DNA from 4 places in the Phascolarctobacterium sp. Marseille-Q4147 genome. Region 4 is predicted to be linked to each of the others. Evidence: riboswitches for the same ligand, from Rfam matches in the RefSeq annotation. Region 4 holds a riboswitch; each other region holds the start of a gene.

Region 1 (5,469 bases), 840 kb from region 4:
CAAAGGAACAACAGGCTGCTCTTCAACAGCAATTTCTTGTATTCTATTGAATATCTCCCGTCGTTTCTGCTCATCTGTAGTATGCTTGACCTCGTTCATCAAACTAACAATTTCATCATTTTCATACGCAACGCTATTATTCTTGTTTAACGCTCCGTCAGGCATTACAAAGGGATACAAGGCAGTATACGGATCTCCGTTTGCCAAACCCTTTTGCAGACGAACTATATTACACTCTCCTTTCCGTATCATTTTTAATAAGGTCGCATACTCCAATACCCTTATTTTAACATCTAAGCCAATATCTTTCAGCCAATAAGCAATTATTTCTGCTTCACCTTTTTGCAAAGGCTCCGCACCGTTAATTCCGTAAACAATCTCTACACGCTTATCTCCCAGCACCTCATGTGCAAGACGTTTGGCTTCTTGCAGGTCATATTTTACCGGGAACTCTTTATATCCCGGACTGCAATAATTCAGAATGTTAACAGTCGGTATTGCATAGCCCATATATAGAGCATTAACTAAATCCTGCCTGTCAATTGCCAAGCTCACAGCCTGCCTCATTCTGACATCATTAAAAGGAAATTTTTTACCGTTTAATGCCAGATAGCGTACCATGGTTGATTTATTTTTATAAACGACAAAATTGTTATCCTTTTTCAATTCTTCCGCTAAAAAAGGCGGTATAGCATTCAAATCGGTAACGCCATCAATTTCGCCGGATTTTAACGCAGCATAACGTGTATCCGTATTAGGTATTTTACGCACAATAAATGTTTTTATTTTGCCTTTTTCACCCCAATAATTATCATAACGCTCTATTTTTACATGACTGTTCAGTTGGTTTTCTATTATTCTATATGGCCCGGTGCCTATTGCGAAGGTTTTAAAATTACCATCTTCCGCGAAGCATTCCGGAGCATAAATCGGACTGCCAAAATCTGTCATCTTATACAGTTCGTTAATATTCGCTTCTTTAAAGGTCAGTTTAACAGTATACTCATCTAATTTTTCATATTTCAACAGTGAGGGATAAAATGCATCTATATTCAAGCCATAAAAAGTTGAACGCTTAACACCTTTTTTCATTCGGTCAAAATTAGCAATCACCGAATCCGCATTAAATTTCGTTCCGTTATGAAACAGGACATTTTTACGCAGATGAAAAATCCAGATTTTTCCATTATCCTGCATCTCCCAGCTTTGAGCCAGACAGGGTGCAGGCTTGCTATCTTTATCCTTAGTAATCAAAGGCTCCCAAACACCCAAGGAGCTGCTGCAATAATAGGCATCCTTGTTACCTGGAGCAAGCTGACGATAGCCAGCCAGAGTCACTGTATCATTATCTTTTTTTATAGTATTTTCTTTAATATTTTCCTGCTTACCGCAACCGGTCGCAAGAACAAGTAATATGAGAGCAATAATACAATATAATTTTTTCATAACACTACCAAAAACATGTAATTTGAAGAAAAGAGGGCAGTAAAACCGCCCTCTTAAACATCATCAGTTAAATATCAAATTGAGCGGACAGCATAAAGGTTCTGGGGCTGGACAAATGCAGTCCGGAACCATAAGCAATCCAATAATCTTTACCGGTCAGATTATAGCACATTGCACTCAATGTAACAGGCATTTTGTTAATTTGTGTCTTGTAATTAACGCCTGCATCAAAAGTAGTATAAGAAGGAACTTCCCATTCAATCGCATTGCTTGCCGGGAAAATAGGAGTAGGACCAACATATACAGCTCTTGCCAAAAGTGACAAATCATTATTCGGTTTATATTGCAAGCCTGCAACAGCATTGAATCTGGGGATACCGCCTACTCTGTAGCCGTCATAGGTGCCTTTATTGGTTCTTACTCTCTCTGTATCAAGATACATTAAACCGCCAAAAGCATTCCATTTATCTGCAATAGCTCCGTTGAAAGACAGCTCAATACCCTTGTACTCGTTTTCGCCATCATTGGTAACCCAATACCAATCAGGCTTTTTGTCGTCATATATGTTTAAAGTAGAGGACTCTCTGTTTTTGAACAGGGCCAAGGTAGCCAAGAAGTTCTTGTTGCTGTATTTAACGCCGATTTCGTCCATTTTTGTTTTAGACGGATCTAAGATTTCATCTGCATTATAAACAGTGCTGCCGCTGACTCTGCTGCCGGCATCAAAGAATTCGGAATGGCTGGCATAAATTGATACTTCATCTGTAGGCTGGTAAACAAAACCGTAAGCAGGACAAACAGCGCTGGACTTAACACTTGCTACCTTACCGGATTTAGTCGGATCCGGATAGGTTACAGCATTGGATTCATGCTTATGAACGCCTAACATCATCTGAGCCTTGCCTAATTTCATAGTATCTAACAGAGAAACACCCCAGAAGGTTCTTGTACTGTTATGGAAATTACTGAAGGTAGGAATATTTACGCTCTCATTAGGATTAACGCCACCTGCTAAGGTTCCGCCCAAGCCCTTAAAGTTAGTCAGACCATAACCGCCGACAACACCGGTCCAGGACTTAGACCAGGATTTGTCAACTGCCAAAACCACATCATGTTCAACCTCACCGGTTTTAAAAGTATTCTCAATACCGGTCTGCACATAATACTTATGGCCAGGAGTTCTTCTGGTAAAATATTTGCCTGCATAATTGCCTGCATCATCAAGAATAGTCAAACGGCTGCCTTGACCGGTAATATTTTTACGTAAATTGCTTCTTGTCCAACCGCCGTTAAAGAAGGCCTTAGTGCCGTGACCGATTGCCTGCTCATGGTTCAATACCATCAATGCGCCTTCGGAGGCTTTGGTCATGCCGGGGAAGCTATAATTGTTTTTGGAATTCGGAGCAGAGGGAACGTGAGTCAAAAGACCTTTTTTTACATTATTAGCATCAAAGCCGAACCATCTCATGCCATCATCAACTTCATAATATTGATAACCGACGAGCAAATTGGATTTACTGTCAGCGTCCTGATGGTCAATGTTGGCAAAAATGCTGGAACCCTCTTTGCTTGCTTTATAATGACCGGGATTTCCATTTAATACCTCTGTATTTACTCTGACACCCCATTCTTTATTCTTACCGAATCTTTTACCGATATCCAGATATTCACCTAAGCCGCTTTCACCGGAAAATACTTGTTTATATCTGAATACAGGCTTATCAAGAGCTTTTTTTGTATCAACGTTTACTACCGCAGCAACACCGGTGCCTTCACCTGTGGGGAAGGAGCCGGAAATAGCTTTATTCGGTCCTTCGGTAACCTGAATGCTTTCAGCCATAAAAATCGGAACTGTAAACTGTCCTAACATTCCCGGAACGCCATTCAGATAGAAGAAGGAACCATTGGTAGATTTACCTCTTACAGAAAAAATCACCATGCAGCATGGTACCGGTCTGACGCACGGATGGAATATTTACCAGAATATTATCCAAAGGCTGGTTCATACCGCCAAAGGTTTCCATAGCATCAGCTGTAATATTTGTTTGAGAAAAAGGTACATCCATTACATTTTTATTACCAATGATACCAACGTTACCGGTTCTGGCAACCATGCCACCCGGCAATACATCTGCACTTCCCTCAACAATAACCTCTTCAAGATTACCATGCATAGTTTCCGCACTTGCGCCCATCACAAAGCCTACGCTTGCTACTGCGCACAGCACGGACATAGCCAATGCTTTTTTCTTTTTCATCATACTCATACACCTCATCAAAAATTTATTTTCTAACCTTCGCTGCCGAGCTGTCCTAGTTTCGCGTGCAGCGTCGGTTAAAAGCCATGTGTTGTGGGATTCTCGTTTTCCGGCAATCAAAAACGCCCTTCTGCCAAATTACAGAAAGGCGCACTTATCCCCTAGCAGCCTCCTGTCGCTCGCAGTACACTCCCGTTAACTTTTTCAGGCAATTCTTCTGGCTCAGTTTCCTCGCAAGCCTCGCCTTCCCGGTTGCCCAGTGACATTATTAAGGCTTACTCCACTTTACAGCTGCGTGACAGCGCAGGCTTCGCACCTGCTTATTTATTAAGTCTTTCGACACCTGATAGCTTTAGTTTATTAAGCTAATTTTGTAACATATGTTGCATTTTATATTCAGAATTATAGCACATCTTTATATTCATGTCAAGAAAACACGTTGCTTACGAAAGGTTCCAGATACAATCTATTAATTTCTTGCAAAATAAAAATCAATCATGCTCATTCAACAGTTCTACCTTACTCAAATCCACGCCATAGATTAAAGGCTTGTAGTTTTTCAGTCGTTTATTATACGCAACAATATTCACGTCATTAAAAAGTGGAATAACGGGCTGTTCATAACCAATAATAACTTGCACTCTGTCAAAAACACGCTGTCTTTCCTGCTCATCTGTTATATGCTTCACATTATTCATTAAAGTAATAATCTCATTATTTTTATAACCAAAACGATTGTTGACGTTCAACGCACCGTCAGGCATAACAAATGGATATAAAGCACTGAAGGGATCACCATTTGCCAAGCCTCTTTGAGTGCGCACAATATTGAAATCACCCTTGCGCAGCATTTTCGACAAAGTAGCATATTCTATAGACTTAATCTTTACATCCAAGCCGATTTTCTGCAGCCAATAAGCAATAAGCTCCGCTTCCCCCTTCTGCAAAGGCTCACTGCCGTTGATACAATAAGTAATTTCGCATCTTTCATCGCCTAATACCTCATGCGCTAATCTTTTTGCTTCCTGCAAATCATAGTCTAGTGGCAAAGCCTTATAACCGGGGCTGGTGTAATTTAAGATATTAACCGTCGGCTCAGCATAATCCAAGTACATATTATGCACCAGATTTTTTCTGTCGATTGCAAGGCTTACAGCTCTGCGCATGCGGATATCATTAAAAGGGAACTTGGTACCGTTAAGTCCCAAATAACGAATCATTGTTGATTTATTTGTTCTAACCTCAAAGCGTGGATCTTTTTTTATTTCCTCAGCCAAAAACGGTGGTATCGCATTGATATCTATGACTCCGTCTATTTCTTCCGATTTCAGAGCAGCATAGCGTGTATCCGTATTGGGAATCGTCCGCACAACATACTTAGCTATTCTGCCCTTTTCTCCCCAATAATTATCATTGCGTTGAAGAACTACGTATTTATTTAAAGCATTCTCTGTAATCTTATATGGTCCTGTACCTATCGCAACGCTCTTAAAATTGCCATCTTCTGCAAAGCACTCAGGTGCATAAATAGGACTACCGAAATCAGTCATCTTATATAATTCATTGACATTTGCTTCTTTAAAAAGCAGACGAATAGTATAATCATCCAGCTTTTCATATTTTATAAGAGTCGGATAATACGTTTCCATATTCAAGCCATAAAATGAAGACCGCTTATAACCTTTTTTCATACGATCGAAGTTGGCAATGACAGAATCTGCAGTAAATTTTGTGTCATTGTGAAAATACACATCCTGACGCAGAT
Region 2 (5,469 bases), 830 kb from region 4:
TCAAACTGCGCAGACAGCATGAAGGTTCTGGGAGCGCCCAGAGCTACAGAAGTACCTCTGGAAATCCAGTAATTCTTGTCAAACGCATTATAGCACATTGCGCTAAAAGTTACCGGTACGGTGTTGATAGCAGTTTTATATTTCACACCCAAATCAACGGTCATATAATCCGGAGCTTTTACACCATTATCATTAACATGTGCTTCACCAACATAATTAGCTCTGCCGATAAAGGAGGTGTTTTTGTCAGCCTCATATTCAGCAGCTAAAACAGCATTCCACTTCGGAGTACCGGTAGCAAACTTGCCTTCCAAGTTTTCCTTACCCATGGTGAGTTTTTCACGCTTGCCGTTCAAATACAGTACACCGCCCATCAGGTTCCATTTATCGGCAACCTTACCGGTCAGAGAATACTCTATACCTTTGAAGCGGTTTTCGCCTTCTTGTGTATATTTTTGGCCGATTGCGGTATTGGTAGCTTCTTTGATATAGCTTGCCTGGTTCAGATCAAAGAATGCCAAGCTATGCAGAACATTAGCATTTTCGTATTTTACACCGATCTCGTTCTGTTTATTTTTGATAGGCTTCAGAATTTCGCCGGTGTTATCGTAACCGGTGCCAACCTCAACAGGTTTGGTATAAGCTTGTGCATGGCTTGCGTAAACAGATACATTTTCAACAGGTTTATAAGCAACTGCAAATGTCGGATTCAGGCTATCCTTGCTAACCTTTTTACCGGCAGCAGTTGTTGTTTCGGAATCACGATATTGTAACGCACCGAAAACAGAAACCTTGCCAATCTCTACTCTGTCAGCAAGAGTCATGGCTTTAGCAGTTTCTTTGCCATAACCGACAGAATCGATAGAAGGAGCAAAAATCGGCGTACCGCTCAGATGTACACCATTCCAGATATCACCGGAAAGATTGGAAGGATTCTTACCACCGGAGTTTACAGCCTTGCTCTTGTAATTGAAATAATCAACAGCTAAAGAAATGTTGTTTTTAATATTGCCTACTTTAGTTTCGTTGGAAACGCCGGCCTGCCAATACATGCTCTTGCTGTCGGAAATATAATCTCTGAACTTGCCGCTCAGCTTACCGTCATCACCCAAGGTTAAGGAACCACTGTTGGGATCCCATTTATGCTCGGAATATTGACCATAACCGCCGTTAATGAAAGCCTGCCAGCTATCGCTTAACTTTTGTGTATGATTCAAGGTCATCATATAGCCATGGTTATATTTTGTTTGGCTGTCAAAGCTCAGATTGTTTTTGCCACTCGGAGCACTTGCCAGATGGCCTGCTTTTACACTGCCGGCCTGCAGCCATCTTTGGCCGCCGTCAACCTTCCAGTCAAAGTAACCGCCAAACAGGTTAGTAGTGCTCTTCTCATCTTGATGATCTACGTTAATATAAACGCTCTTATCGGTAACCTTGGCACCTTCCATAGAAAGACCGCCGTTTTCATGATGAGCATTTACACGCACGCCCCACTCCTTATTTTCGCCGAAGCGTCTGCCAAAATCAATATCTTCGGTCAAAGTGCTGCGACCGGAAAATCTTTGGGTATATCTGGTAACATCCTTATCGGTCGCACGTTTAGTGGTAGCATTCAAAAGACCTGCAGGAGCATCTGTACCATTGGTACCGTTATTGGAGAAGGTTGCACCATTCAGAACTGTGTTAGGACCGGATACAATATCTACACTCTCCAAAGTATATGCAGGAATGCTTCTTGTCTGGTTGAACAGATTAGGAATACCGTTAATATAATAGTGAGCGGCGTTCATATTAACCCCACGCATACTGAAGTCAGTATACATCGGAGAAGGACTGCCAACTCTGATAGAAGGATTGTTAGCTAAAGTACCGTTTAACGGTTGGTTAGGATCATAAAAGGTTGCGATAGTTTTTTCGGAATACTGCTTTTGGGTGAAAGGAACATCAATAACCTTGATATCGCCAAGAATACCAACTCTGTCATTTGCAACAAGGAAACCGCCGGGCAGTACATCCTTGCTGCCCTCAACAATAATTTCATCCAAATTGCCATGAATAGTTTCCGCACTTGCGCCCATCACAAAGCCTACGCTTGCTACTGCGCACAGCACGGACATAGCCAATGCTTTGTTCTTTTTCATCATACTCATACACCTCATCAAAAAATTTATTTTTTAACCTACACTGCCGAGCTGTCCGAGTTTCGCGTGCAGCGTCGGTTAAAAGCCATGAATTATGGGTTCTTCGTTTTTTGGCAATAAAAAACGTCTTCCTGCAAAATTACAGAAAGACATACTCATCCCCTAGCAGCCTCCTGTCACTCGCAGTACACTCCCGTTAACTTTTTCAGGCAATTCTTCTGGCTCAGTTTCCTCGCAAGCCTCGCCTTCCCGGTTGCCCAGTGACATTATTAAGGCTTGCTCCACTTTACAGCTGCGTGACAGCGCAGGCTTTGCACCTGCTTACTTATTAAGTCTTTCGACACCTGATAGCTCTAGTTATTAAACTCATTTTGTAACATATGTTACAATTCGTTTGAAATTATAGCATACGTTCTACTTACTGTCAAGTGAATATTCTGATACTATAAACATAAAAAATGGGCAAACTAAAGTATAACTTTAATTTACCCGAGATTTTCTATCAGGCAATACATTTATCTAATCGTGATTTGTATAATCCAGATTAGATAAATTATACCAAGTGCCCCTGCTCTATATGCAAGACTCTGTCACAAAGCCACTCTGCGAGCTGTTTATCATGCGTAATAAACAAATATGCCAGTTGCTTTTCCTTGCGTATATCACGCAGCAAATGCAAAATCTGCGCCTGCACGGAGATATCCAGCATCGATGTAGGTTCGTCTAAAATGAGCAGCTTCGGCTCTAACAGCAGCGCTCTTACCAGACAGATACGTTGAATTTCGCCACCGCTTACCTGATGAGGATAACGCTGCAGAAGTTCAACATTCAGCTTTACTAAATCAAGCATCTCTTTGATTTTTTCTTCATCATAAGGCAGATTAAAAACAGTAAATGCTTCCCGCAGACTAGAACCTAAGGTCTGACGCGGGTCAAGAAAGCTTTCCGGACGCTGCGAAATAAACTGTACATTGCGTCTGAACGAACTTAAATTTTTTCCTGTCGCATTCGTAATATCTTGCCCCTGAAAATAAATTTTGCCGCAATCGCATGGCAACAGGCGCAGCAAAATACGTGCCAGCGTACTTTTACCGCTGCCGCTGCCACCCATCAGCGCCACAGCTTCACCGGGCTTGAGCTCCAGCGAAACATTATGCAGAAGCTCAAATGTTTTTCCGTTGCTGCGGTCAACAAAGCTTTTAGAAATATTTTCAGCCTTCAGCATACAAAAAGCACCTCACTTCCGCATCACCGACCTGCTGCATGGCAGGCTTTTCTTCCTTACAGCGTTTTGTAGAATAAGGACAGCGTGCCGCAAACTTACAGCCGGTAAAGCTTTCCCCCGGCATCGGTGCCTTTCCCGGAATGACCTGCAGACCATTCTTTGGTAAAGCCTGCAAAAAACCTTTGGTATACGGATGCAGCGGTTTATGCCAAATATCCGCATTATGCTCCAAAACCTGTCCTGCATACATCACCAGCACATCGTCACACACCTCTTGTGCCAAAGCAATATCATGCGTAATAATCAGCATACTTAAATGCAAATCCTGCTTAATCGTCAGCAAATTTTTGCGTACAACAGCGCCAACCTGTTCATCCAGACCTTTTGTCGGTTCATCAGCTAAAATCCATTCCGGCTTACTGCTGACAGCCATAGCGCACAATACACGCTGCAGCATACCACCGGAAAGCTCATGAGGATACGCTGCCAGAACACGCTCTGCTTCCTGCAGTCCAAACAAATGCAGACACTGCTTTTTATAGCTATTGTCACTATCGGCGATATTATGAACATTCAAAATATCCTGCATCTGCTTGCCTATTTTGCGCACAGGATTCAGCGACTCACTTGGGTTTTGCGGAATAATACCAAAAGCAGATAATATTTTCTTCACCTGCTCGCCATTATAAAGCACTCTACCCTTTTTTACGACTCCGGATGGCAAAATATTTAAAACAGCCTGCCCCAATACAGATTTACCGCAACCGCTTTCACCGATAATCGCAGTAAAATTCCCTCCGGGCAAGTTCAGGCTTACATCATCTACAGCATAAAATACGCCTTGCGGCAGCTTAAAGCCTACAGATATATTTTCTAACACCAGATTTTTTACCATTTGCGCACCTCATCAAGCTGATTGTCTAATCTGTCACGTAGATGCTCTCCGATGATATTCAGAGAATAAATCAGCAAAAATACAAACAGGCCGGGAATAATAATCAGGTGAGGCGAGCTGCGGTAATACATAATGGCATCATTAATCATTACACTCCAGTCGGGTGTAGGCGGCTGCACACCTAAGCCCAAAAAGCTCAAACCGGCAATCGCCAGTATTCCTCTGCCAAGACGAATAGTTACCAAAACCAGCAGCTTATTGGCAATATTGGGCAGCAAATGACTGAAAATAATCCGCCAGTCACTGCAGCCAAGGCAGTGCAGGCCTTCAATGAAAGGCTCTCCCATCAGCTGCAGCACTTCTGCACGCACAATACGCGAAAAGCCAGCCCAAGATGTCACAACCAAAGCCAAAACCAGACTATAAATGCTGGGACCGAGAATACCAGCCAAGGCTATCATAAAACAGCTTCCCGGTATACCTTGGAAAATATTGCTCAAAACGGTAAAGAACATGTCTAATTTACCGCCGTAAAAACCGCACAATAAACCAACGCCCACACCTAAAATCAACGCCAAAACAGATGAAATCAAGGTCAAAAGCATGGATGCCCTGCCACCATAAAGAATACGGCTGAACATGTCGCGCCCCAAAGCATCCGTGCCGAAGAAATGTTGCCAGCAGGGACTTTGCAGACGATTGGCCATATCCGGTTCAAAGGGATTATGCGTTGCCAGAAGCGGAGCTAAAATACTGCCGAGAATGATAAACGCAAGTACAAATATAGCAAAGTTAAGCTGTATTTTTTTAGTCATGTACTTCAGCGCCTCCTCTCAGCTTCGGATTCAGATAAAACATCAGTAAATCAACCGCTAAGGTTATCAATACCAAAAGCCAGCCTGTAAAAAGCACGTAGGCCTGCAATACAGGGTAATCGCGGAAGCGGATTGCTTCCAAAGCCATACTGCTGATGCCCGGCAAAGCAAAAATGCTTTCCGCAATAACAGAACCACCTAAAATACCTGCCAAATAATTACCCAGCAAAGCAATTACTGGCAGCATGGCATTAGGAAACGCATAGCAAAAAAGCAGCTTTATTTTGCTGATTCCGCGCACACGCGCTACTAGAAAATATTGCGAAGCAAATTCCGTCAGCAGCGAGCTGCGCATATAACGGCACACTGTTGCTGAAGTAGAAAACGAAACCG
Region 3 (5,469 bases), 1.1 Mb from region 4:
GGCATGGTCTACAATATTAATATGGAAGCACTTGTCGGCCTGAAGCCTGATCTGGTTCTGGCCAGCAAAAATCAGCATGATAAATTTATTCCCATGCTGCAATCCAACAAAATCAACGTAGTGGAGTTTGATACCCAAACCTTTGAGGATGTAAAGGGTACCATCAAAACCTTGGGCGATATTTATGGTACGCAGGATAAGGCGCAAAAGGAAAATGAGCTGCTGGATAAGCAGGTTGCCGCCGTTACCGGCAAGCTGCCTAAGGAAAAGAAGCGTATCGTTATTATGCATGCAACAGCCAGCGCCGTTACTGTAGAAGGCTCGCACAGCATTGCCGGCTGTGTAAGTGATATCCTGGGCTTTGAAAATGTTGCTGCCGCAGCGCTCAAGGGAAAATCCAATAAAACTCCTTACAGCATGGAAACACTGGTAGAGCAGAACCCGGAAATTATCTTTATTACATCTATGGGCAAGCCTGAGGAAATTGAAAACCGTCTGCGTACCGACTTTAAAAATAACCCCGCATGGAACAGTCTGCCGGCTGTAAAAGCAGGCAGAGTATATGTGCTGCCGGAAAAACTGTTTTTGATTAACCCCGGCCTGCGCTATCCGGAGGCTGTAAAGTTTATGGCACAGCAGGTTTATCCGGAGGTCTTTACTAATGGAAAATAAGCAGTCTGTAGAGCAGACGGAGCATTTTGGTATCGGCCGTACTAAATGGCGTATTACTATTCTCGTGATATTTTTGTTCTTGGCAGTATTGGGCAGCTTTTTGAGCTTAACAAAAGGCTCCAGCATTATCAGCATCAAGGAGATTACCGATATTCTGCTTAATCCCGGTGATGATCCGCGCAGTCAGATTATCTGGAACATCCGTATGCCGCGCACCATCGTCGGTGCTTTGGTCGGCATTAACCTGTCGCTTTCCGGTGCGATTCTGCAGGCGATTATGCGTAATCCGCTGGCGGACCCGCATATTATCGGCATCAGCTCCGGCGCAGGCCTGGCAGGTGTTGTGATAATGATTCTGTTCCCGGCGATGGAATACCTGATTACGCCGGTTGCCTTCATCGGTGCGATGCTGGCTGCAGTCTGCATTTATATTCTGGCGTGGAAAAACGGCATCAAGCCGGTGCGTATTATTCTTGCCGGTGTTGCGGTATCTGCCTTTTTGGGTGCAGGCATCAGCGGACTGATGATTTTTTACAGTGACAGAGTGCACGGTGCTTTAATGTGGATGGTAGGCGGTCTTGCCGCACGCAGCTGGCCGCATGTAAATATTATTCTGCCATATGCTGTTATCGGTCTGATTCTGGCGCTTGCCAGTGCCGCTTATCTGAACATCCTGCAGCTGGGCGATGAGATGGCACGCGGCCTTGGCGTCAATGTTGAGGTAACGCGCATTATCCTTACGGCTATTGCGGCTTTGCTCGCAGCCAGTGCTGTCAGCGTTGTCGGACTGCTGGGCTTTGTCGGCCTTGTTGTGCCGCATGCGGCGCGACTGCTGATAGGCAGCGACTACCGCTTTCTGCTGCCTGCCTCCGCACTTTTGGGCATTGCCATTGTTACGCTCAGTGATACCTTTGCGCGTGTAATTTTTGCACCGATTGAACTGCCTGTTGGTATTATTATGGCCTTTTTGGGCGCGCCCTTCTTCTTATTCCTGTTAAGGAGGGAAATCTGATGACACAAAATAATGTAGCGCCCTTTAAAGCTGTTTTAGAGGCAACGCATATTGATATAGCAATTAACAAAAAAACAATCATCCATGATTTGTCGCTGGCAATTCCCGAGGGCAAGATTACTGCTATCATCGGCCCCAACGGCTGCGGTAAAAGTACGACACTGAAGGCGATTGCCCGCATCTTGCCGTGTGCCAAGGGCAGCATCAGCTTCCTGGGGAAGGATATCCATAGCCTGTCGCATCGCGAGTTTGCCCGCTGTCTGGCGATTTTGACGCAGTCACCGGTTGCGCCTACTGATTTGACGGTGCAGGATTTGGTTGAAATGGGACGCTTTCCGCATCGCAGCTTTTTAGGGCGCGGTGATAAGGACGATGCACAGCATGTTGCCTGGGCCTTGGAGCAGACCAATATGACGTCGATGAGCCACCGCCTTCTGCACACGCTGAGCGGCGGCGAGCGTCAGCGCGCCTGGATTGCGATGGCGCTGGCACAAAGACCGCAGGTACTGCTGCTTGACGAGCCTACGACCTATCTTGATATCTGTCACCAGCTGGAGGTTATGCAGCTGCTTGATAAGCTCAACAAGGAGCTGGGACTGACGGTTGTCATGGTTATCCATGATTTGAACCATGCCATTCAGTACGCTGATTATGTTGCCGTTATCAAGGCGGGACGCCTGGTAGTCAGCGGTGAGCCTAAAGAAATTGTTACGTCTAAACTTCTGGCGGACGTGTTCCGCGTGCAGGCGGATGAGTTTGCGTGCAGTAATGGGCTTCCGGCCCTCGTTCCTATTACAGTCTGTCGCTAAACCATTGTCTGCGTCATGGCATATTTTAAATATAAACTCCCGAAAGTATACGCACTTGCGGGAGTTTTTTATTTCTGCAGTACAGATGTGGAAAAAATTTCATAACTCTATTGCCAAAAAAGCTGATTGATGATATACTAATTATGCTATAAATAGTAGATGTTACTATTACGCAGCTTTCAACAGATAAAGAAAGCAAGACAATAAAAACTTAATATGCTTTGAGCAGAAGGAAAACCAGTGCGAATCTGGTACTGTACCGCAACTGTAATGTGAGCCTGGCAGCGCATATCCTCACAAGATGCTGTCCGACGATGAGCTTAGTCAGAGTGCCTATGCCCAAAAGTTTTTTCCGCAAGCTTGCGATGTACAGGTGAAAGGAAGGATGGTAAAACCATCTTTAGTATTCCAGTAGTGCTGCTTGCGTGAGCTAAATTAAGACTGCAGCGTTACCGCCGCAGTTTTTTTATGAAAAAAGAATTCCAAGCTATTTGCCGGTAGCACAGTTAGAGCAAACGCTAAGAGCGTGCAGTATGTAGCAAAGAAGGGTGAAAAATGACTAAGTATCTTATTAACTATTGTCCTATTGATTGGTATGAAGATGAATTGAAGCGTAAGGGGATGACCTTGGCCGGTTTAGTGCAGCAGCTGGGGGTTGACGGTATTGAACAGTTTGTTTACAGAGATCCGGAAGCATTCCCTGATTACAAGGAGCTGACTATTGGCGCACATTTGAATTATTGGCCGTATTGGATGGATTTTTGGCTGCGAAAGGCTAAACGCCTGCAGCAGCAGTTCCGCAGTATCCACGAACGCCAGACATATTTTAAGACAGCCATGAGCTGTGATGAATGGCTGGCTGTTATCCGCCGTAATATCTGCGCTGCCATTTCGCAGAAGCCGGAATATCTGGTGTGGCATGTGGCGGAGGCCGATACCAAAACAATCTTTACCTTTGATTTCCGTTACGATGACCGCGAGGTATTGGCTGCTTCGGCAGATGTTTTTAATGCTGTGGCGGATGAGATTCCTGCCAACGTTACGGTGCTGTTCGAAAATTTGTGGTGGCCCGGTCTGCGCCTGACGGATGCGCGCAAGGTGAAGTTTTTCTTTGAGCGCATTGAGCGCAAAAACGTCGGCATTATGCTTGATACCGGTCACCTGATGAATACAAATCCGCGTCTGCGCACGGAGGCGGAAGCAGCGGATTTTGTCTGCCGCACGGTGGACAAGCTCGGTCCGTATGCTGAGCTGATTAAGGGCGTGCATCTTTCCTGCTCGCTTTCCGGCAAGTATTTGCGCAGCTTTGAACGCAAGGTGCCGGCTAATTGTGATTCGGAGCTTATTTGGCGTCATATTGCGGCGATTGATCGGCATAAGCCTTTTACTACCACGGCAGCCAAACAGATTTTGCAGTGCGTTCAGCCGGAATATGTAAATCATGAGTTGGCATATGAAACTATCGAGGAAATGATTCCGCTGATGCAGCAGCAGCTTTCTGTTGCCAGATAAGCGGCGGCCTGAGTGCGTCAAGCTATAACGAAAAATATCATAAAAAATTAATCCCCTACATAAGCAGAGGCTTGTGCAGGGGATTTTTCGTTACAATGTTTATTTTTCAAAGGTGCCTTTGACAAGCGCTTCGCCCGCTGCTACCATGATTTGGCCTTTGGCGATTACTGTATCTACGTCATAGCTGTCGCTGTAAATAATCAGATCGGCGTCACTGTCGGCCTGCAGGCAGCCCTTTTGCGGATACAGACCGTTGGCCTGCGCCGGATTGCTGCTGACAACCTTTGCCACAACCTCCGTGGGAACGCCTGCAAGCAGAGCATCCTTAACTTCCTCCTGGAAGGAATCCGGCGAAACGGCAAGCTGCTTTTGGCTGCCGTCGGGAAGTGTTACGCTCATGCAGCCGTTGGCATCCGAGCTCATGGTTACTTTGTCCATCGGCACGCCTTCTTCATAAAGAATTTTGATGGCGTCACTGGGCTTGACGCAGGCGGGGAAGCCGTCCTGCTCCCTGATGCCGGAGGTGATATCTACATAACCGCCTAAGCGGGCAAATTCCTTGGCCTGTTCAAAAAGATGGAAGGCACGGTTGACGTGGGTGGGGATAAAATGGCGGGCGGGGATTTCCGTTTCGCGTACAATCGCCAGCAGGACATCCATGCCACGCTTGCCAACGCCCATGTGGAACTGCACAACACCGGCCTTGCCGGAAAGCATACCGCCCAGGCGAGCCTGCGTAAGCACCTTTTCCAGCTCCTCGCGAGTAGGCTGCGAGCTTCTGTGATCGGATAAGGCAACCTCGCCGATGCCAAGGCATTCGTTAATCAGGATGATGTCGCGGCGCACATCACCGGTCATGTTATGCAGGGGGATTTCGTAAGAGCCGGTGAGCATGTACGCGGTGATGCCTTCGTGCGTCAGGCCTCTGGCCTTCGCCAGCAGGCTTTCGTTGTGTCTGGAGGTGCCGTCTGTACCTAAAACGCCTACTACGGTAGTAATGCCAACCTTTGTCAGCTCGCTGAGGTTGATTTCCGGAGTACGGCTATAGGGACCGGATTCACCGCCGCCGCCGATAATATGCACGTGCTGGTCAACATAACCGGGGACTACCTTGCGCTTTTGGGCGTCAAGAATTTGGCAGTCTAAGCCTTGCGGTGCTGCAAGCTGTTGGCCTATTTTGGCGATTTTGTCGTTGATGATCAGGAGGTCGACAATTCCGAGGGGCTGCGGAGCGTATACGTCCGCGTTTTTAATGAGTAAGCATTTCATGTGAGGATTCTCCGTTTCTGAAAAATTATTTATGCTTTAATTATACACTGAATTGTTGAAAATGGTATATGAGGCAAGAAAGTTTTCGGGGTTTAATGGTATAATAGAGGTAGTAAATGGCTGAAACGCTTGCAGGAGCTTGATGAGGCATAAAAACATACCCTTTCTCCCCAAAATTCCCCCTCGCCCTACCCG
Region 4 (5,469 bases):
GCCAGCGCCGGGCAGACGTAAAGGATTACACCTGTCTGCTCTGCGTAATAGGTTGTCAGCGTGTTGCCGAAAACGTCGGTGATGCGTCCCAAAACCTGGCCTTCTTCAACAAAATCGCCGCTGTGGATGTGGTGCAGCCAGCAGCCTGTTTCCAGTGCTTCCAGATAAATCAGGTTTTCTACATCACGCGGAGAGTGATGGCGTGGCTTTACAGGCAGGGAGAACATTTTCAGCTTGCGCAGGATATTGCGGATATCGTCCTTGTAGGCTTCAATGTCTTCGTGCAGGCAGAGGCCGGCACCGCCGCGTTCAATAAGAATAGAAGGAAGTCCGGTGCTGGCGGCGTAGTTATAGGCACCGCCTGTTGCCAGCGAGCGTACCATATATTCCATATCGAGTACGCGTGCCACGGAACGGGATTTCTTTTCTACTTCGGCAGTAGGCTGGCCGGGATAGTAAACGTAGGGATGCAGGCTTTCGTGGATATCACCGCTGTGCATGTCTACATAAAAATCAGCAATCGGGAAAAAGTTGTTACTGATTAAATATGCAGTTTTATCGGCAAGCGTTCCCGTGGGATCGCCCGGGAAAACACGGTTAAGGTTTTTGCCGTCTTCTGGCACAATCATTTCGCGACGTGCCCAAAAGCCTTGGATATTGACAGGGTGCATCATAATCAGGCAACCGGTAACGTGCTCGGGCTCAATATCGCGGCCCAGCTCCATTGCTGCTGCGATACCGGGATATTCGCCGCCGTGGATGCCTGCGGTAATAAGCAGTGTAGGGCCATCGTTTTCGCCGTTGATAATAGTCAGGGGAATTTTTACATTGGTGTCCGGGACAGGCAGATACGTGCGCAGTTTAGTGCCGCGTTCGATAGTCAGTCCACATACCTTTAGTGTTTCAGACATGTGCTCACTCCTTTGATATATTTCTCATACTTTTTATAATATTTTTTCTATTAGCGTTAGCTAACTGAAGCCTAAAAAATTAAGCAATAGCGTATAAATTTTTCTTTTGCGAAGAATGGCAAAATTTCCGCAGAAATATTTTTGGCAATTGCTACTTTTTTACTTGCAATAAATTATAACATATGATAAGCTATTCACACAAGATGTTTTCTAAAAATAAAATTTAGTGCGAATAAACAAGGGGGGACAGATAGAGTGAACCTTCTGACTGATAGGGAATACTTGGGACTGACAATACCGTTTATGCTGTCGACAATGACGCAGCCTTTAATGGGTGCGGTGAATACGGCAGTTATGGGACAGCTTCCGGATCCTAAATATATTGCAGCAGTTTCTCTTGGAGCTATCTTGTTCAACAATTTATATTGGTTATTTGGTTTTTTACGTGTGAGTACTACCGGTTATGCGGCACAGGCCTTTGGCGCTGCCGATAAAAGACTTGGTATGCTCGCATTTTTTAAGCCTTTGGTTCTGGCAATGCTGATAAGTGCCTGCTGCATTTTGTTTCAAAAGCCGATTTTAGAACTGTATCTGGCCATGATTGGTGCTGCACCGGAGGTCAACGAGCTGTGCCGTGATTATTATTACATCCTTATCTGGGGGGCACCGCTGGTTTTTGGTAATTATGTGGCCCTTGGTTGGCTCATGGGGCAGACGCGGGTGCGGGCGAGTGTGTTTATGCAGGTTTCCATGAACGTGCTGAACATGGCGCTGAGTATCTGGTTTGTTTTTTGGCTGCATATGGATATTACGGGCGTGGCTTTTGCTACTTTGCTAAGTCAGCTTTACGGCGGTATTTTGAGCATAGTACTGATGTACTATTACGGTGATTTTGATTACAAGGAGCTGCCTTGGAGCGAGCTGCTGGATTGGCGTGAGTTTATCGGCATGCTGCAGGTGAATGTCAACCTGATGATTCGTACTGCCTGCCTGTTGACCGTAAACAACATTATTGCGGCAGTCGGAGCTTCCTTCGGTACTGTGGTGCTGGCAGCCAACGCTGTGCTGCTGCAGCTTAAGGATATTATGAGCTACCTGATTGACGGTATGGCGAACGGCGCGGCGATTTTCAGCGGCCGTGCGGTAGGTGCAAAGAACGGCAAGCTGTTTGCAGCTACCATAAAAATGACCTTCAAATGGCTGGTAGTGCTGGCTGCTATCCTGATGCTCGGCTATCACTTGAGCAATGAGTTCTTTATCCGCCTGTTTACCAATATCGAAGAGGTTGTAGCGATGGCTATGACCTACAATGTGTTTGTTTTATTCTATCCTGTTTGCGCCGGTATCGGCATGGTGCTTTACGGAGTTTTCTGCGGAGCTACCAAAACCGCACCGGTACGCAACATGATGCTGATGGCACTCTTGGTATTCTACCTTTTGCAGTGGCAGCTGGTGCCGCTTTGGGGCAACAGCGGACTGTGGCTGGCCTTGCTGGGCTTCATGTTGTCGCAGTCAATAATACTTTTATTCTATTTGTCTTCTTTGAGAAGAGAGTTTGCATAAGCAACACCTTTGTAACAAATTTGTTGCAAATAATGAGAATTAGTGTTATTATAAATTTATAAGTGTTAGCTTATTTCTTTTTGCCGATATAAAGACCTTTTACAAATCTATACTCTTCTGAGGTGCCTGCCTATGCAGGTAATAATCGGAATACGGTGCAAATCCGTAGCGGTCAAGCCACTGTGATGCCGCAAGGCTAAGTCAGGTTGATTTCCTCAGTTGATATATTCCTGCTAGCGACGGAAATATATATATAATTACAATTGTGCACATTGTAAGTATGTATCCTTTCTGCGCTCATTTTGCAGGAAGGGTAATTTTTTTGATGGAGATGATGTGCTTTGACGAAAAAGCAGCTTCTGTCCCGACTGGGGCAGATCATCCTTGTTCTGCTTGGTATCAGCTTTATTACCTTTGCTTTGGTAATGCTGGCCCCTGGCGATGTAGCTCGCCAGATGATTGCAGGTAACGAGGATATTATTGTAAGTCAGGCCGAAATTGATGCACTGCGTGCAGAATTAGGTCTGGACAAGCCCTTCTTCTTCCAGTATCTGGATTGGTTGGGTCGTGCGCTGCATGGCAACCTCGGTTTCTCCTTTATGGCTAAAAAGCCTGTTGTTGAGGAGCTGTTCGAGCGTTTGCCCGGTACTATCCTATTGTCTCTGGCTTCCCTTGCAATGATGTTGGTGGTATCTATTCCTGCCGGCATTTATTCTGCAGTTAAGCGCGGTGGCTGGTTTGACTATATAGTACGCAGCTTTACTTTCCTTGGCGTATCAATGCCGGGCTTCTGGGTTGGCTTGATGCTGCTGTGGATTTTTGGTCTGCAACTTGACCTGTTGCCTATTGTCGGCGGTACGATTGGTGTTGACACGATTATCCTGCCTGCGGCAACGTTGGCCTTTGCAATGTCTTCCAAGTACACACGTCAGGTGCGTGCTGCTATTCTGGAAGAGCTGCATCAGGACTATGTTGTCGGTGCACGCGCGCGTGGTATGAGTGAAAGCCATATTCTGTGGAAAGAGGTTCTTCCGAACGCTCTGCTGCCGCTGATTACGCTTTTAGGTCTGTCTTTAGGTAACCTTCTGGGTGGTGCTGCGGTTATCGAGATTGTTTTCCAATGGCCCGGCCTTGGCCGTCTGGCAATTGAAGCAATTACCTACCGTGATTTCCAGCTGGTACAAGGTGTTGTTGTGTGGATTGCGTTGATGTATATGGTTATCAATCTCATTGTTGATATCTCTTATAACTATCTTGATCCGCGTCTGAGAAAGGTAAGGTAAGAGCAGATGGAAACAATTATTAATGGTTTAAAAACCAACCGTGCTTTTGCCGTAACCTCAGTTCTGGTATTGGTGCTGATTGCTATTGCTTTTGCGGCACCTGTTCTTGCACCGTATGATCCGACTCATGCAACAATGCAGGATGCTTTCATGGCACCGGGCGGAAGTCATCTGTTCGGCACAGATAAGCTGGGCCGTGACTGCTTAAGCCGTGTGCTTTATGGTGCGCGTGCTTCCCTGAGCGGTGTATTGTTCCTGGTAGCCAGCGTATTTATCGTTGGTACTTCTATGGGTGTTATTTCCGGTTATTTCGGCGGTAAGGTTGATATGGTTATCATGCGTATTTCTGATATGATGATTTCCTTCCCTGGTATGATTCTGGCTATCGCTGTTGCCGGTATTATGGGTGGCAGCCTTGTCAACGCCGTAATCGCGCTGACGATTGTAAGCTGGACAAAATATGCGCGTTTATCCCGCAGCCTTGTACTGCAGATTAAACGTCGTGACTATGTAGAAGCAGCAATCGTTAACGGCGGTACCTCGCCTCATATTCTGTGGGTACATATCCTGCCCAATATTTTGCCGATGATGGTTATTACCGCAGCAGCAGATATCGGTGCTCTGATGATGGAGCTTGCAGGTCTGTCCTTCCTGGGCTTCGGCAGCCAACCGCCTGCTCCTGAATGGGGCCTGATGCTGAATGAAGGTCGTCAGCAGCTGCAGACTGCACCGTGGCTGATGTTCTTCCCCGGTTTGGCAATCTTTGTTACCGTTATGATTTTCAACCTTTGGGGCGATAATCTGCGTGATGTGCTTGACCCGCGTAATGACGTACAGGATTAATTATTTTTGCCTTAGTTTTTGATATCCGGCAGAAGTCTGCCGGGTTAAATGAGTATATGAAATGGAGAGATGACTAATGAAAAAAATGTTTAAAGCTACCGCAGCAGCGGCTATGATCGGTTTACTGGCATTTGCAGCAGCAGGCTGTGGCGGCGACAAAAAAGCTGAGCACAAGGAAGTTGTAAAATTTGGTGTTACCAACTTCGCTGACTCCCTGGAAACCACCGATAACTACTTTGGCTGGATTGTAATGCGTTACGGCCTGGGCGAATGCCTGGTTAAATTCGATAAAAAAATGAATGCTGTTCCTTGGCTGGCTGATAAATGGACCGTTTCTGATGATAAGCTGACCTGGACCTTCCACATCAACGATAAGGCTTGCTTCTCCAACGGCACCAAACTGACTGGTGAGCTGGCAGCAGCTTCTATCCAACGTACCTTTGAAAAAGCAGCTCGTGCAAAATCCATGTTCGAATATGAATCCATCAAGGGTGAAGGCCAGAACGTAATCATCAAAACCAAAAAACCGGTACCGACTCTGCCCGGTATGCTTGGTGACCCTCTGTTCATTATCGTTGATACTCAAACCATTAAAGACCGTGATACCGCAAAACAAGGCGCTATCTGCACCGGTCCTTATACAGTAAAATCCTACAGCAAAGCTAAAGCTGAAATGGTTAGAAACGAAAAATACTGGGATGGCGCAGTTCCGTTCAAAGAGGTTGATATCCTGACCATCGACGATCCTAACACCCGTGCTATGGCTCTGCAAAAAGGTGAAATCGACTTCGCTATTAACATTGCAGCAGGCGACCTGCAGCTGTTCAAAGACAAAAATAAATACAACATCTCCAATATCGCTTCCCTGC

Evidence for each region. Region 4 has a riboswitch for cobalamin ahead of nikB (nickel ABC transporter permease). Riboswitches for the same ligand answer to the same signal wherever they lie in the genome.
Region 1: another riboswitch for cobalamin. It lies ahead of KAH19_RS06500 (hypothetical protein); the one in region 4 lies ahead of nikB (nickel ABC transporter permease).
Region 2: another riboswitch for cobalamin. It lies ahead of KAH19_RS06490 (TonB-dependent siderophore receptor); the one in region 4 lies ahead of nikB (nickel ABC transporter permease).
Region 3: another riboswitch for cobalamin. It lies ahead of KAH19_RS08520 (TIM barrel protein); the one in region 4 lies ahead of nikB (nickel ABC transporter permease).

Annotation. Positions count from the first base shown of each region.
Region 1 covers NZ_CP072874.1:1,378,403-1,383,871, reverse strand. The annotation lists gene KAH19_RS06510 (ABC transporter substrate-binding protein) at 1-1,446, opposite strand, end outside; gene KAH19_RS06505 (TonB-dependent siderophore receptor) at 1,514-3,385, opposite strand; gene KAH19_RS06500 (hypothetical protein) at 3,360-3,707, opposite strand; cobalamin riboswitch at 3,894-4,066, opposite strand; gene KAH19_RS06495 (ABC transporter substrate-binding protein) at 4,196-5,469, opposite strand, start outside.
Region 2 covers NZ_CP072874.1:1,372,574-1,378,042, reverse strand. The annotation lists gene KAH19_RS06490 (TonB-dependent siderophore receptor) at 1-2,144, opposite strand, end outside; cobalamin riboswitch at 2,332-2,504, opposite strand; gene KAH19_RS06485 (ABC transporter ATP-binding protein) at 2,695-3,366, opposite strand; gene KAH19_RS06480 (ABC transporter ATP-binding protein) at 3,353-4,261, opposite strand; gene KAH19_RS06475 (ABC transporter permease) at 4,255-5,076, opposite strand; gene KAH19_RS06470 (ABC transporter permease) at 5,069-5,469, opposite strand, start outside.
Region 3 covers NZ_CP072874.1:1,826,114-1,831,582, forward strand. The annotation lists gene KAH19_RS08505 (ABC transporter substrate-binding protein) at 1-672, shown strand, start outside; gene KAH19_RS08510 (iron ABC transporter permease) at 662-1,684, shown strand; gene KAH19_RS08515 (ABC transporter ATP-binding protein) at 1,684-2,493, shown strand; cobalamin riboswitch at 2,693-2,845, shown strand; gene KAH19_RS08520 (TIM barrel protein) at 3,049-4,005, shown strand; gene iadA (beta-aspartyl-peptidase) at 4,105-5,274, opposite strand.
Region 4 covers NZ_CP072874.1:539,227-544,695, reverse strand. The annotation lists gene KAH19_RS02515 (M14 family metallopeptidase) at 1-911, opposite strand, end outside; gene KAH19_RS02510 (MATE family efflux transporter) at 1,167-2,474, shown strand; adenosylcobalamin (AdoCbl) riboswitch at 2,599-2,730, shown strand; gene nikB (nickel ABC transporter permease) at 2,816-3,757, shown strand; gene nikC (nickel transporter permease) at 3,764-4,600, shown strand; gene KAH19_RS02495 (ABC transporter substrate-binding protein) at 4,677-5,469, shown strand, end outside.